One region of the Kosakonia pseudosacchari genome, then DNA from elsewhere that is predicted to be linked to it. Evidence: predicted binding sites of a transcription regulator. Region 1 holds the regulator's gene; each other region holds the start of a gene.
The links. The regulator sigma-54, encoded in region 1, starts transcription at its own class of promoters, with help from an activator protein. The targets are predictions, from matches to a motif close to GTTGGCACANNTTTCGCTNT.
Positions count from the first base shown of each region.

Region 2: a site for sigma-54 is predicted at 2,059-2,078, ahead of hypA (hydrogenase maturation nickel metallochaperone HypA). Genes of this name have one in related genera too.
Region 3: a site for sigma-54 is predicted at 1,457-1,476, ahead of glnA (glutamate--ammonia ligase). Genes of this name have one in related genera too.
Region 4: a site for sigma-54 is predicted at 2,095-2,114, ahead of IP581_RS06470 (amino acid ABC transporter substrate-binding protein). Genes of this name have one in related genera too.

Region 1 is NZ_CP063425.1:4,357,022-4,360,151, forward strand. Features, by position in the region: gene lptB (LPS export ABC transporter ATP-binding protein) at 1-399, shown strand, start outside; gene rpoN (RNA polymerase factor sigma-54) at 448-1,881, shown strand; gene hpf (ribosome hibernation promoting factor) at 1,904-2,191, shown strand; gene ptsN (PTS IIA-like nitrogen regulatory protein PtsN) at 2,273-2,764, shown strand; gene rapZ (RNase adapter RapZ) at 2,810-3,130, shown strand, end outside.
Region 2 is NZ_CP063425.1:3,847,513-3,850,642, reverse strand. Features, by position in the region: gene hypD (hydrogenase formation protein HypD) at 1-545, opposite strand, end outside; gene IP581_RS18200 (HypC/HybG/HupF family hydrogenase formation chaperone) at 545-817, opposite strand; gene hypB (hydrogenase nickel incorporation protein HypB) at 808-1,680, opposite strand; gene hypA (hydrogenase maturation nickel metallochaperone HypA) at 1,684-2,031, opposite strand; gene hycA (formate hydrogenlyase regulator HycA) at 2,232-2,699, shown strand; gene IP581_RS18180 (4Fe-4S dicluster domain-containing protein) at 2,797-3,130, shown strand, end outside.
Region 3 is NZ_CP063425.1:35,052-38,181, forward strand. Features, by position in the region: gene glnA (glutamate--ammonia ligase) at 1-1,367, opposite strand, end outside; gene typA (ribosome-dependent GTPase TypA) at 1,748-3,130, shown strand, end outside.
Region 4 is NZ_CP063425.1:1,399,137-1,402,266, forward strand. Features, by position in the region: gene IP581_RS06465 (amino acid ABC transporter permease) at 1-729, opposite strand, end outside; gene IP581_RS06470 (amino acid ABC transporter substrate-binding protein) at 888-1,814, opposite strand; gene lnt (apolipoprotein N-acyltransferase) at 2,199-3,130, opposite strand, start outside.

The DNA.
Region 1 (3,130 bases):
ACCACAGAGCAACGCGAAGATCGCGCCAATGAGCTGATGGAAGAGTTTCACATCGAACATCTGCGCGACAACATGGGCCAATCGCTCTCCGGTGGTGAACGTCGCCGTGTGGAAATCGCCCGCGCGCTGGCGGCGAACCCGAAATTTATCCTGCTGGATGAACCGTTTGCCGGCGTCGACCCGATCTCCGTTATTGATATCAAACGTATCATTGAGCACCTGCGTGACAGCGGCCTCGGCGTGCTGATTACTGACCATAACGTTCGTGAAACGCTGGCAGTGTGTGAGCGTGCTTATATCGTCAGTCAGGGGCATCTCATTGCGCATGGAACACCGCAGCAAATCCTTGAAGACGAACACGTTAAGCGCGTGTATCTTGGGGAAGACTTCAGACTCTGATAGGGTAGGGTTTATTGACGTTTTTTGTCGGAGAGTGCTGCTCTGAATATGAAGCAAGGTTTGCAACTAAGGCTTAGCCAACAGCTAGCCATGACGCCACAACTGCAACAGGCCATCCGTCTGCTGCAGTTGTCCACGTTGGAACTTCAGCAGGAACTTCAGCAAGCGCTGGAGAGTAATCCATTGCTGGAACAAACTGACCTTCACGAGGAAGTCGATAGCCAGCAGGTTCAGGAAAATGACGGTCTGGATACCGTTGACGCTCTTGAGCAAAAAGAGATGCCGGATGAGTTGCCGCTGGATGCCAGCTGGGATGAAATTTACACCGCTGGCACCCCTTCCGGCAGCAGCCACGACTACATTGACGATGAATTGCCTATCTATCAGGGCGAAACCACGCAGTCACTACAGGATTATCTGATGTGGCAGGTAGGGTTGACGCCCTTCTCTGACACCGATCGTGCTATCGCAACGTCGATTGTCGATGCCGTTGACGAAACAGGCTATCTCACCGTTTCGCTGGAAGAAGTGCTGGAAAGCATGGGCAATGACGACGTAGGGCTTGATGAAGTCGAGGCAGTGCTAAAACGCATTCAACGCTTCGATCCCGTTGGTGTTGCCGCACGAGATCTGCGCGATTGCCTGCTGATCCAGCTCTCGCAGTTCGCCAAAGAGACACCGTGGTGTGAAGAAGCCCGGCTTATCATTAGCGATCACCTGGATCTGCTCGCCAATCACGATTTCCGCACTCTGATGCGCGTGACGCGTCTGAAAGAAGAAGTACTGAAAGAGGCGGTAAATCTGATCCAGTCTCTGGATCCGCGCCCTGGTCAGTCGATCCAGACCAGCGAACCGGAATATGTGATTCCGGATGTTCTGGTGCGCAAACATAACGGCCGCTGGACGGTGGAGCTGAACTCCGACAGCATTCCACGTCTGCAAATCAACCAGCATTATGCCGCAATGGGCGGCGGCGCTCGTAACGATGCCGATAATCAGTTCATCCGCAGTAATTTGCAGGAAGCGAAGTGGTTGATCAAAAGCCTCGAGAGCCGCAACGACACGCTGTTGCGCGTTAGCCGCTGCATTGTGGAGCAGCAGCAAGCCTTTTTTGAACAAGGCGAAGAATTTATGAAACCGATGGTGCTGGCCGATATCGCCCAGGCCGTCGAGATGCACGAGTCGACGATTTCTCGTGTAACGACCCAGAAGTACCTGCACAGTCCTCGCGGCATTTTCGAGCTGAAGTATTTCTTCTCCAGCCATGTAAATACCGAAGGTGGTGGCGAAGCCTCCTCTACCGCTATTCGCGCGCTGGTGAAGAAATTGATCGCCGCAGAAAACCCTGCAAAACCGCTGAGCGACAGTAAGCTGACGACCCTGCTTTCCGATCAAGGAATCATGGTGGCGCGGCGTACCGTTGCGAAGTATCGAGAATCTTTATCCATTCCGCCGTCGAATCAGCGTAAACAGCTGGTTTGACCCAACCGATAAGGAAGACACTATGCAGCTTAACATCACAGGACAAAACGTCGAGATCACTGATGCTCTGCGTGAATTTGTGACCAATAAATTCGCCAAGCTTGAACAGTATTTCGAAAGGATTAATCAGGTCTATATTGTGTTGAAAGTGGAGAAAGTGACTCACACCTCGGATGCGACGCTCCATGTCAATGGCGGCGAGTTGCATGCCAGTGCGGAAGGGCAGGATATGTACGCTGCTATCGACGGTTTGATCGATAAACTGGCGCGGCAGCTCACGAAGCATAAAGATAAACTGAAACAGCACTAATTGTCCGAGCGTCCGTCTGGCGCGTTGCACCCTACCGCAACCCGGTAGGGTGGCTGGCTCTGGCGCCGCTCAGGTGAAATTATGATGAATAACGATTCCGCTCTTCAATTGAGCAATGTCCTTAACCAGGAATGTACCCGTAGCGGCGTTCACTGCCAGAGTAAAAAACGTGCTCTGGAAATCATCAGTGAACTGGCGGCAAAACAGTTAGGCTTACCGCCACAAGTCGTCTTTGAAGCGATTCTTACGCGCGAGAAAATGGGCAGCACCGGCATTGGAAACGGTATCGCCATTCCTCACGGTAAGCTTGAAGAAGACACGCTTCGCGCCGTTGGCGTTTTTGTGCAACTCGAAACGCCCATTGCCTTCGACGCTATCGATAATCAGCCTGTCGATCTGCTGTTTGCCCTGTTGGTGCCAGCGGATCAAACCAAAACGCATCTGCATACGCTCTCGCTGGTCGCCAAAAGGCTGGCGGACAAGACTATCTGCCGGCGCCTGCGCAGCGCGCAAAGTGATGAAGAGCTATATCAAATCATCACGCAGACGGAAGGTGAAAGCGACGATGCGTAACGGGAAGGAAACCTTTTTATCAGTTGTACTGAGGAGAAATGGTTCATGGTCCTGATGATCGTCAGTGGTCGTTCGGGTTCAGGGAAATCCGTCGCTCTGCGCGCCCTGGAAGATATGGGTTTTTATTGCGTCGACAACCTGCCGGTCGTACTACTGCCGGAGCTGGCGCAGACGCTTGCCGAGCGCCAGACTTCCGCTGCTGTCAGTATCGATGTGCGAAATATGCCGGAGTCACCGGAAATTTTTGAACAGGCGATGAGCAATCTGCCGGATGCCTTTTCACCGCAGTTATTGTTTCTCGATGCCGATCGCAACACGCTCATCCGCCGTTACAGCGATACGCGTCGCCTGCATCCACTTTCCAGT
Region 2 (3,130 bases), 510 kb from region 1:
AGCGTGGGAATCAACGTGATGTGCTGGCAGAAAAACCAGAAGTTATCCAGGTTACGGGCTTTTGCCTGCTGCAACGTAATGGCGGTGGCGGGCATGGTGGTTTCGAACCCCAGACCGAAGAACACCACTTTGCGCTGCGGATTTTTTTCCGCCAGCGCCAGCGCATCCATTGGCGAATAGACAATCCGCACATCCGCGCCGCGCGCTTTCGCTTGCAACAGCGAGCCGTTTTTCCCCGGCACGCGAATGGCGTCGCCAAAGGTGCAGAAAATCACCTCCGGGTGCTGGGCTATCTCCACGCAGGTATCAATTCGCCCCATCGGTAATACGCAGACCGGGCAACCGGGGCCATGAATAAACTCAATATTTTCCGGCAGTAACTGGTCGAGGCCAAACTTGAAAATAGCGTGCGTGTGTCCGCCGCACACCTCCATAATGCGCAACGGGCGCGCGGCGGTGTAAGAGAGGTGTGCAGCCCGTTCACGCAGGTGATCAATCAGTTGCATCACCTGTTCCGGGGCGCGGTATTCGTCGACAAAACGCATTATTTCTCCTCGCCGTAAAGCAGCGCGCCGACATCGGGTTCGACATCGAACATGTTTTGCAGCGCCGCCAGCGTATCCAGCGCCTCTTCTTCGTTAATCACGCTCATGGCGAAGCCGACATGCACCAGCACCCACTGGCCGAGGCGCGACTGTCCGTTTTCGTCCGTGCTGCCGACCAGCGTTAAATCGACATCGCGCTGAATGCCGCTGACATCCACTTTGGCTTGCAGGCCATCAATGGCGCAAATTTGCCCCGGTACGCCTATACACATCGTTGCGTCTCCAGCCAGTCAAGCCAGGCATCCATCCCGTCGCCTTTGGTGGCGGAAATCAACATGATTTCAATGGTCGGGTTCACTTCACGGGCATAGGCGATGCACTGCTCGACGTTAAAGTCGAGGTAGGGCAGCAAATCCACTTTATTGAGCAGCATTAGCGAGGCGGCGGCGAACATATGCGGATATTTCAGCGGCTTGTCTTCACCTTCTGTTACCGACAGCACCGCCACTTTATGACGCTCGCCAAGGTCGAAACCCGCCGGACACACCAGATTGCCAACGTTTTCGATAAACAGGATGCCGCGATTTTCCAGCGCCAGGCGCGGTGCGGCGTCGGCAATCATCTGCGCATCAAGATGGCAGCCTTTACCGGTGTTGACCTGAATCGCCGGGGTGCCGGTGGCGCGAATGCGCGCGGCATCGTTAACCGTTTGCTGATCGCCTTCGATCACCGCGCAAGGAACGCGCGTTTTCAGGCGTTTGAGGGTCTCGGTAAGCAGGGTGGTTTTGCCGGAACCGGGGCTGGAAACCAGGTTCAGCACCAGGTGTTGCGAAGCGGCGAAGCGGGCGCGGTTACGGGCGGCGATTTGGTTATTTTTCTCCAGTACGTCGATCTCCACTTCCACCATCCGGCGCTGGCTCATGCCGGGAGCGTGGGTACCGGCTTCACCGTGACCATAATGCAGGTCGCCGTGTGCCAGTTGCGTAGGACGAAAATCGTCGGTTTTGATACCGGTGATTTTCAGCGCCGGGCGGGCTGCAGGGGAGAACGGCGCACCGCGAAACGCCGAGTGCGGATTATGTTCATCCCCCTCAATATAAAGGTTACCGTCCTGACAACCACATGTTGTACACATTGTTTACTCCTCAATTTCCAGTCGCTGAATTTGCATGCCGTCATCGGCGACAATCTGCAACTGGTCGCTGTGGCACTGCGGGCAGCGGCGCACTCGCTGGGTAAGTAACGTCACATACTGTTGGCAGGACTCGCACCAGCATTCCGCCTGTTGTTGTTCGATGTGCAGTGTACAACCTTCCGCCAGGCTGCCACGGCAAACCAGATCAAAACAAAACGTTAAAGCTTCCGTTTCTACACAAGAAAATGCGCCGACTTTCAGCCACACGCCGGTGACCCGACGCGCGCCGTTTGCTGACGCCTGTTGTTCAATAATTTCCAGCGCACGCTGGCAGAGGGTGATTTCGTGCATAACGCCTCCTGATGACTTTGCGCCCTTAATGCAATAAGAGTGCCATTACGCATTTTGACACGGTGACGATGTCGACAATGTCGAGATGACACGTCGAAAGGGGGAGTGTTTGGTTTTTATATTTTTAAAAATCAATAAGTTAAAATTTGGCATGGATGATGCTTTACCGCCGTTGTTTTTCATTAACCGGGTAAGCAGACATGACCATTTGGGAAATTAGCGAAAAGGCAGATTACATTGCCGGGCGGCATCACCGCCTGCAGGAAGAGTGGCGTAGCTACTGTAACGCGTTAGTTCAGGGCGTTACGCTCTCCAAAGCGCGGTTGCATCACGCCATCGGCTGCGCGCCGGAACAGCAACTCTGCTTTGTGCTGTTTGAACACTTCACCGTTTATATCACCCTGACCGGCGGCTTTAACGGTCACACCATTGAATATGCGATTGCCAATAAAGAGAGCGATGAGCGGCGCGTGATTGCCACAGCGCAGCTCTCCAGCGATGGCAAGGTCGATGGCGCGTTCAGCGTGCGCGATCGCGAAAAAGTGCTGGAGCATTATCTCGGCAAAATCGCCGCCGTTTACGACAACCTGTATGCCGCAATGGAAGCGGATACGCCGGTCAATCTCACCACGCTTGCCAGCCACGCACACGCGCCTGCGCTGGCCTGAGTTTGGGTGTCGACATGTGTCGAAGTGACACATCGCGCGACACGTTTCGTCATAAATGACCGCCCGTAACCAGGGTGAATCACCTGAGGATTTGCTGGTGAACCGTTTTGTAATTGCCGATTCGGCGTTATGTATTGGGTGCCATACCTGCGAGGCTGCCTGCGCCGAAACGCACCGTGCGCATGGCCTGCAGGCGATGCCTCGGCTGCGCGTGATGCGTAGCGAAAAAGAGTCCGCGCCGCAACAGTGCCACCACTGTGAAGACGCCCCCTGTGCGGGCGTTTGTCCGGTGAATGCGATCAACCGCGTTGATGGCGCGGTGCAGTTAAATGAAAGCTTGTGCGTCAGCTGCAAGCTGTGCGCGATTGCGTGTCCTTTCGGCGCGATTGAGTTTTCCGGTAGCCGCCCGCTGGATATTCCCGCCAATGTTA
Region 3 (3,130 bases), 590 kb from region 1:
ATGCGAACGCGGTCGTTCTCTTCCATACGCAGCGCGATGTAAGCATCGATAGCGTCGTCGGTGAACACACCACCTGCAGTCAGGAACTCGCGGTCAGCATCCAGCGCGTTGAGCGCTTCTTCCAGAGAGCCTGCAACCTGCGGGATCTCTTTCGCTTCTTCAGCCGGCAGGTCATACAGGTTTTTGTCCATCGCTTCGCCCGGGTGGATTTTGTTTTTAATACCATCCAGACCGGCCATCAGCAGCGCTGCGAAGCACAGGTACGGGTTAGCAGCCGGGTCCGGGAAGCGCACTTCGATACGACGCGCTTTCGGTGAAGCCACAACCGGAATACGGATAGAAGCAGAACGGTTACGTGCAGAGTAAGCCAGCATGACCGGTGCTTCATAACCCGGGACCAGACGCTTGTAAGAGTTGGTGGTCGGGTTAGACAGGGCGTTGATCGCTTTTGCGTGTTTGATTACGCCGCCAATGTAGTACAGCGCCATTTCAGACAGGCCAGCGTACTTGTCGCCAGAGAACAGGTTAGTGCCGTTCTTGGACAGGGACATGTGGCAGTGCATACCGGAACCGTTATCACCGAACATCGGTTTCGGCATAAAGGTCGCGGTTTTGCCGAAGCGGTGAGCAACGTTGTGCACTACATATTTGTAAATCTGAATTTCGTCCGCTTTTTTGGTCATGGTGTTGAAGCGAGTAGCCACTTCGTTCTGACCAGCCGTTGCCACTTCGTGGTGGTGAGCTTCAACAACCAGGCCCATCTCTTCCATCACCAGACACATGGTGGAACGCAGATCCTGTGATGAATCTACCGGCGGAACCGGGAAGTAACCGCCTTTCACTGCCGGACGGTGACCTTTGTTACCACCTTCGTATTTGGTGGAGGTGTTCCATGCGCCTTCGATATCGTCGATAGCAACGCTGGAACCGGAAATGGAGCTGCCGAAGCGCACGTCGTCGAACAGGAAGAATTCCGGCTCTGGCCCGAACAGCACGGTGTCTGCCAGACCGGTGGAGCGCAGGTACTCTTCAGCGCGTTTAGCGATGGAGCGCGGGTCACGATCGTAGCCCTGCATGGTGCCTGGCTCGAGGATATCGCAACGAATAATCAGAGTAGACTCTTCGTAGAACGGGTCAATGACAGCGGTAGTCGCGTCCGGCATCAGCACCATGTCTGATTCGTTGATGCCTTTCCAGCCACCAATCGAAGAACCATCAAACATTTTACCTTCTTCAAAGAAGTCGGCGTTTACCTGATGGGCTGGGATAGTGACGTGCTGTTCTTTACCTTTGGTATCGGTGAAGCGCAGATCGACAAACTTCACTTCGTGCTCATTCAGCATCGTCAAAACGTGTTCAGCGGACATACTTAAACTCTCCCGGATTTGTCATTGTCGTCGTGGTAACGAGGTCTTCTAATTACTACGTAAGCTGGCGTAGTTATCGTACAATCGTTAAAGCGAAATCTATGCCAACTTTTAAATGCCCCTAAAAAGGCGTTATCATGCTCGGTATAGTGCAAAAGGGCTGCACCATGATGGTTATGTTGCACCAATATAGTGCCTTTATGTGAACATCGGGCACTATATTGGTGCAATTTTCGTTAAATGCCCCTTTTAACGCTCCGTGAAAACGATCACAAAGCAACTCTGCAATACTTGTTTGCGGAGGATGTTTGTGATCCTGTTTAGTCCTTCGATTAATACGTGTACAATAACGCGCTATTTCTAATGCCTGAGGCAAAGTTGTGATCGAAAATCTGCGTAACATCGCCATCATTGCTCACGTTGACCACGGTAAAACGACCCTGGTTGACAAGCTGCTGCAGCAATCCGGTACGTTCGACGAACGTGCTGAAACTCAAGAGCGTGTGATGGACTCCAACGATTTGGAGAAAGAGCGTGGGATTACCATCCTCGCTAAAAACACCGCTATCAAATGGAATGATTACCGTATCAACATCGTTGATACCCCAGGGCACGCCGACTTCGGTGGTGAAGTTGAGCGTGTGATGTCCATGGTCGATTCCGTGCTGCTGGTGGTTGACGCATTTGACGGCCCTATGCCGCAAACGCGTTTCGTGACCAAAAAAGCATTTGCCCATGGCCTGAAACCGATTGTGGTAATCAACAAAGTTGACCGTCCTGGCGCGCGTCCGGACTGGGTTGTCGATCAGGTGTTCGACCTGTTCGTAAACCTGGATGCGACCGACGAGCAGCTGGACTTCCCGATCGTTTACGCTTCTGCGCTGAACGGTATCGCGGGTATGGACCACGAAGACATGGCTGAAGACATGACCCCGCTGTACCAGGCGATTGTTGACCATGTCCCTGCACCGAACGTCGATCTCGACGGCACGTTCCAGATGCAGATCTCCCAGCTCGACTACAACAACTATGTTGGTGTAATCGGCATCGGTCGTATCAAGCGCGGTAAAGTAAAACCGAACCAGCAAGTCACTATCATTGATAGCGAAGGCAAAACCCGTAACGGTAAAGTCGGTAAAGTGCTGACCCACCTGGGGCTGGAGCGTATTGATAGCGAAATCGCAGAAGCGGGCGATATCATTGCGATCACCGGTCTGGGCGAGCTGAACATCTCCGACACTATCTGCGATCCGCAGAACGTCGAAGCGCTGCCGGCGCTGTCTGTTGATGAACCGACCGTGACCATGTTCTTCAACGTCAACACCTCTCCGTTCTGTGGTAAAGAAGGTAAGTACGTGACTTCACGTCAAATCCTCGACCGCCTGAACAAAGAGCTGGTACATAACGTTGCGCTGCGCGTTGAAGAGACCGAAGACGCTGACGCATTCCGCGTTTCCGGCCGTGGTGAGCTGCACTTGTCCGTGCTTATCGAGAACATGCGTCGTGAAGGTTTCGAAATGGCGGTTTCCCGTCCGAAAGTTATCTTCCGTGAAATCGATGGCCGCAAACAAGAGCCGTTCGAAAACGTCACGCTGGACGTTGAAGAGCAGCACCAGGGTTCTGTGATGCAGGCGCTGGGTGAGCGTAAAGGCGATCTGAAAAACATGAATCCGGACGGCAAAGGCCGCGTACGTCTCGACTACGTGATCCCAAGCCGTGGCCTGATCGGCTTCCGTTCTGAGTTCATGACCATGACTTCCGGT
Region 4 (3,130 bases), 2.0 Mb from region 1:
CATATTGCCTGGCAGGCGAATTTTGCGTTCAACCAGGCTCATCACCAGCATAATGACGCCGTTAATCAACACATAGGCGATAGTAATGGCAGTGAAGGTTTCCCACGCATGCGCCGAGTAATCAAGTAATTTGCTCGCTTGTGCCGCCATATCGACCAGCCCGATGGTGGAGGCGATGGCCGAGTTTTTCACCAGGTTCATCATCTCCGAGGTCATCGGCGGCACAATCACGCGATAGGCGTTTGGCAGCAATACATAACGGTAGGTTTGCGGCAGCGTCAATCCCATCGCCAGACCGGCGTTTTTCTGCCCGCGCGGGAGCGACTGAATCGCGGCGCGTACCTGCTCGCAAACACGCGCGGCGGTAAACAGCCCCAGGCAGACCATCGAAGAGACGAAGAACTGGATATTCGGATCCAGTTCCGACTTGTACCACATGCCAATATCTTCCGGCAGCAATTCAGGTACCACTTCATACCAGGTAAAAAACTGCACAATCAGCGGCACGTTGCGGAACAGTTCGACATAAAGGGTGCCAATGCCGGACAGGAAACGGTTAGGGACGGTGCGCAGGATGCCAAACAGGGAACCGACCAGGAAAGCGATAATCCAGGCCGTCACGGAAAGCGCGATGGTGACCTGAAAACCACTCCATAGCCAGCCAAGATAGGTGGTGTTGCCGAACGGGGCCTGTTCAAAGAATATTCCCCAGTTCCAGTCTATGGACATAAATCTACTCCGGAAAAAAAAGGGTAGCAGCGCTACCCTCGAAGATTGTATGAAGAGCGAGTTTTCGTGTTGAGTGGGGAACGACCACTCAACATATAGTCTGTCCGTGCTACTTCGACAATCGAGAGGGCAGGTAAACCCGCCCCTAATGGTTGTAATTAGTTCAGAGCTTTGTCATTCGGTTCTTTGAACAGCGCTTTCATATCATCAGAGAGATCGAAATTGAGGTTCATGTTTTTCGGCGGAATAGGGTTTTTAAACCATTTATCGAAGGATTTTTCCGCGGCACCCGAGGTCTGTAGCTGAGCGATAGTGTCATCCATCAGTTTTTTAAACTCCGGATCGTTTTTACGCAGCATACAGCCGTACGCTTCTTTCGATTGCGGTGTGCCGACGATGTCCCAGTTATCCGGTTTTTTCGCTTTCGCACGTTCGCCCGCCAGCAGGGCGTCATCCATCATAAAGGCCACTGCGCGGCCGCTTTCCAGCGTACGGAACGAGTCGCCATGGTCTTTCGCGCTGATAATGCGCATATCCATTTTCTTCTCGTCGTTCAGCTTGTTCAGCAGGATTTCTGAGGTAGTACCAGAAGTTACCACCACGGCTTTGCCTTTGAGGTCGGCGAAGTCTTTAATCGGGCCGCCTTTTTTGGTCAGCAGACGTGTACCCACCACGAAAATGGTGTCAGAGAACGCCGCTTGCTTCTGACGTTCAACGTTATTAGTGGTGGAACCACACTCAAAATCGAAGGTGCCGTTTTGCAGCAACGGGATACGGTTTTGCGAGGTGATAGGAATCAGTTTCACCGCCAGATCCGGCTTATTCAGTTTTTTCTTCACGGCTTCAACGATAGCGTTGGAGTAGTCCTGGGAGTAACCCACGACTTTTTGTTCATTGTCGTAGTAGGAGAACGGTACGGAAGATTCGCGGTGACCGACGACGATAACGCCGTTTTTAGCAATTTTAGCCAGTGTAGCTTGTTGATCAGCCGGCGCTGCGTCGGCAGGTTTTGCATCTTCAGCATGCACCAGACCGGCGGACAGTCCCATCACCAGCATCGCGGCGGCCAGTTTACGTAATTGCATATCCAGACTCCTTTATCGTCAGCGCCAGAGACGCGTATTGATACCCATTGTGTGTATTGTGTTTTTGTTGTTCTGCGACAATATCGTGCAGTGTCGTGTGTGTTTGTTACATTCAGTCTGGCTTAATGTAAAGATTTTGCTGCGGTATTGTTTATTTTTGCGAGGCGCGCCGCACCGTTTAGAGGCAAAAATCTTCCATTGCACCAGATTGGTGCTGCTGTTGTTTCCTGCTGGTGCGACATAAGTTGCACATAAGGATTCCATAGCTGCCTGATAGATATAAGCAAACCGCATGCCAAAAACGGCTTAATCGTAAATTTCGCATAACGAAGAGAGGAGGCCCGGCAAGCAGAACGCTACCGGGCAGAAGAGCGGGGAAAGGGATTAACGGCGGCGCTGACGCAAGCCCATCACCAGGGCGCCAAAGCCCAGCAGCACGGTGATAATCCATAGCGGCCAGTTGCCCGTGCGGGCATAGGGCGTGAGGCCTGAGGTCGGCGTCACCTTCGCCGTCAACACTTCACGGGTAAATTGCGGGATCATCGCCTGGATTTCGCCCTGCGGGCCAATGACCGCTGTAATGCCATTATTGGTGCTACGCAACAGCGGGCGGGCGAGTTCCAGCGCGCGCATCCGCGCCATCTGGAAGTGCTGCCACGGGCCGATGGATTTACCAAACCACGCGTCATTCGAGATGGTCAGCAAGAAGTCGGTATCCGGACGGAAATTATCACGCACCTGCTCACCAAGGATGATTTCGTAGCAGATCGCTGCCGTCAGCGTTAGCCCATGGGCCGTCAGCGGGGGTTGCACATAAGCGCCACGGCTGAACGAGGACATCGGCAAATCGAAGAACGGTGCCAGCGGACGCAGAATCGACTCCAGCGGTACAAACTCGCCAAACGGCACCAGATGGTTTTTGTTGTAGCGATCGCTTGAGCTGTAGCTGTAAGCGTTGTCTTTGCCGAGTGTAATGATGGTGTTGTAGGTATCGTAACGGTTTTGCTTATTGAGACGTGAATCGACAATCCCGGTGATAAGCGTACTGTTGTTTGCCCGCAGCAGATTATCCATCGCGCTTAAAAAGCGTTGCTGGTTAATTTCCAGATCCGGAATGGCGGACTCCGGCCAGATAATCAACTGCGATTTACCCATCACCTGCTCACTGGCTTCGCTGTAGATTTTTAGCGTATTGAGCAGCTGGTTTTCGTCCCACTTCATCGATTGTGGGATGTTTCCTTGCACCATCGACACCTGAGTGGTGCGCTCCGGCAGCAGTTGATACCACTGGATATAACGCAGTGGGAAGGGCAGAG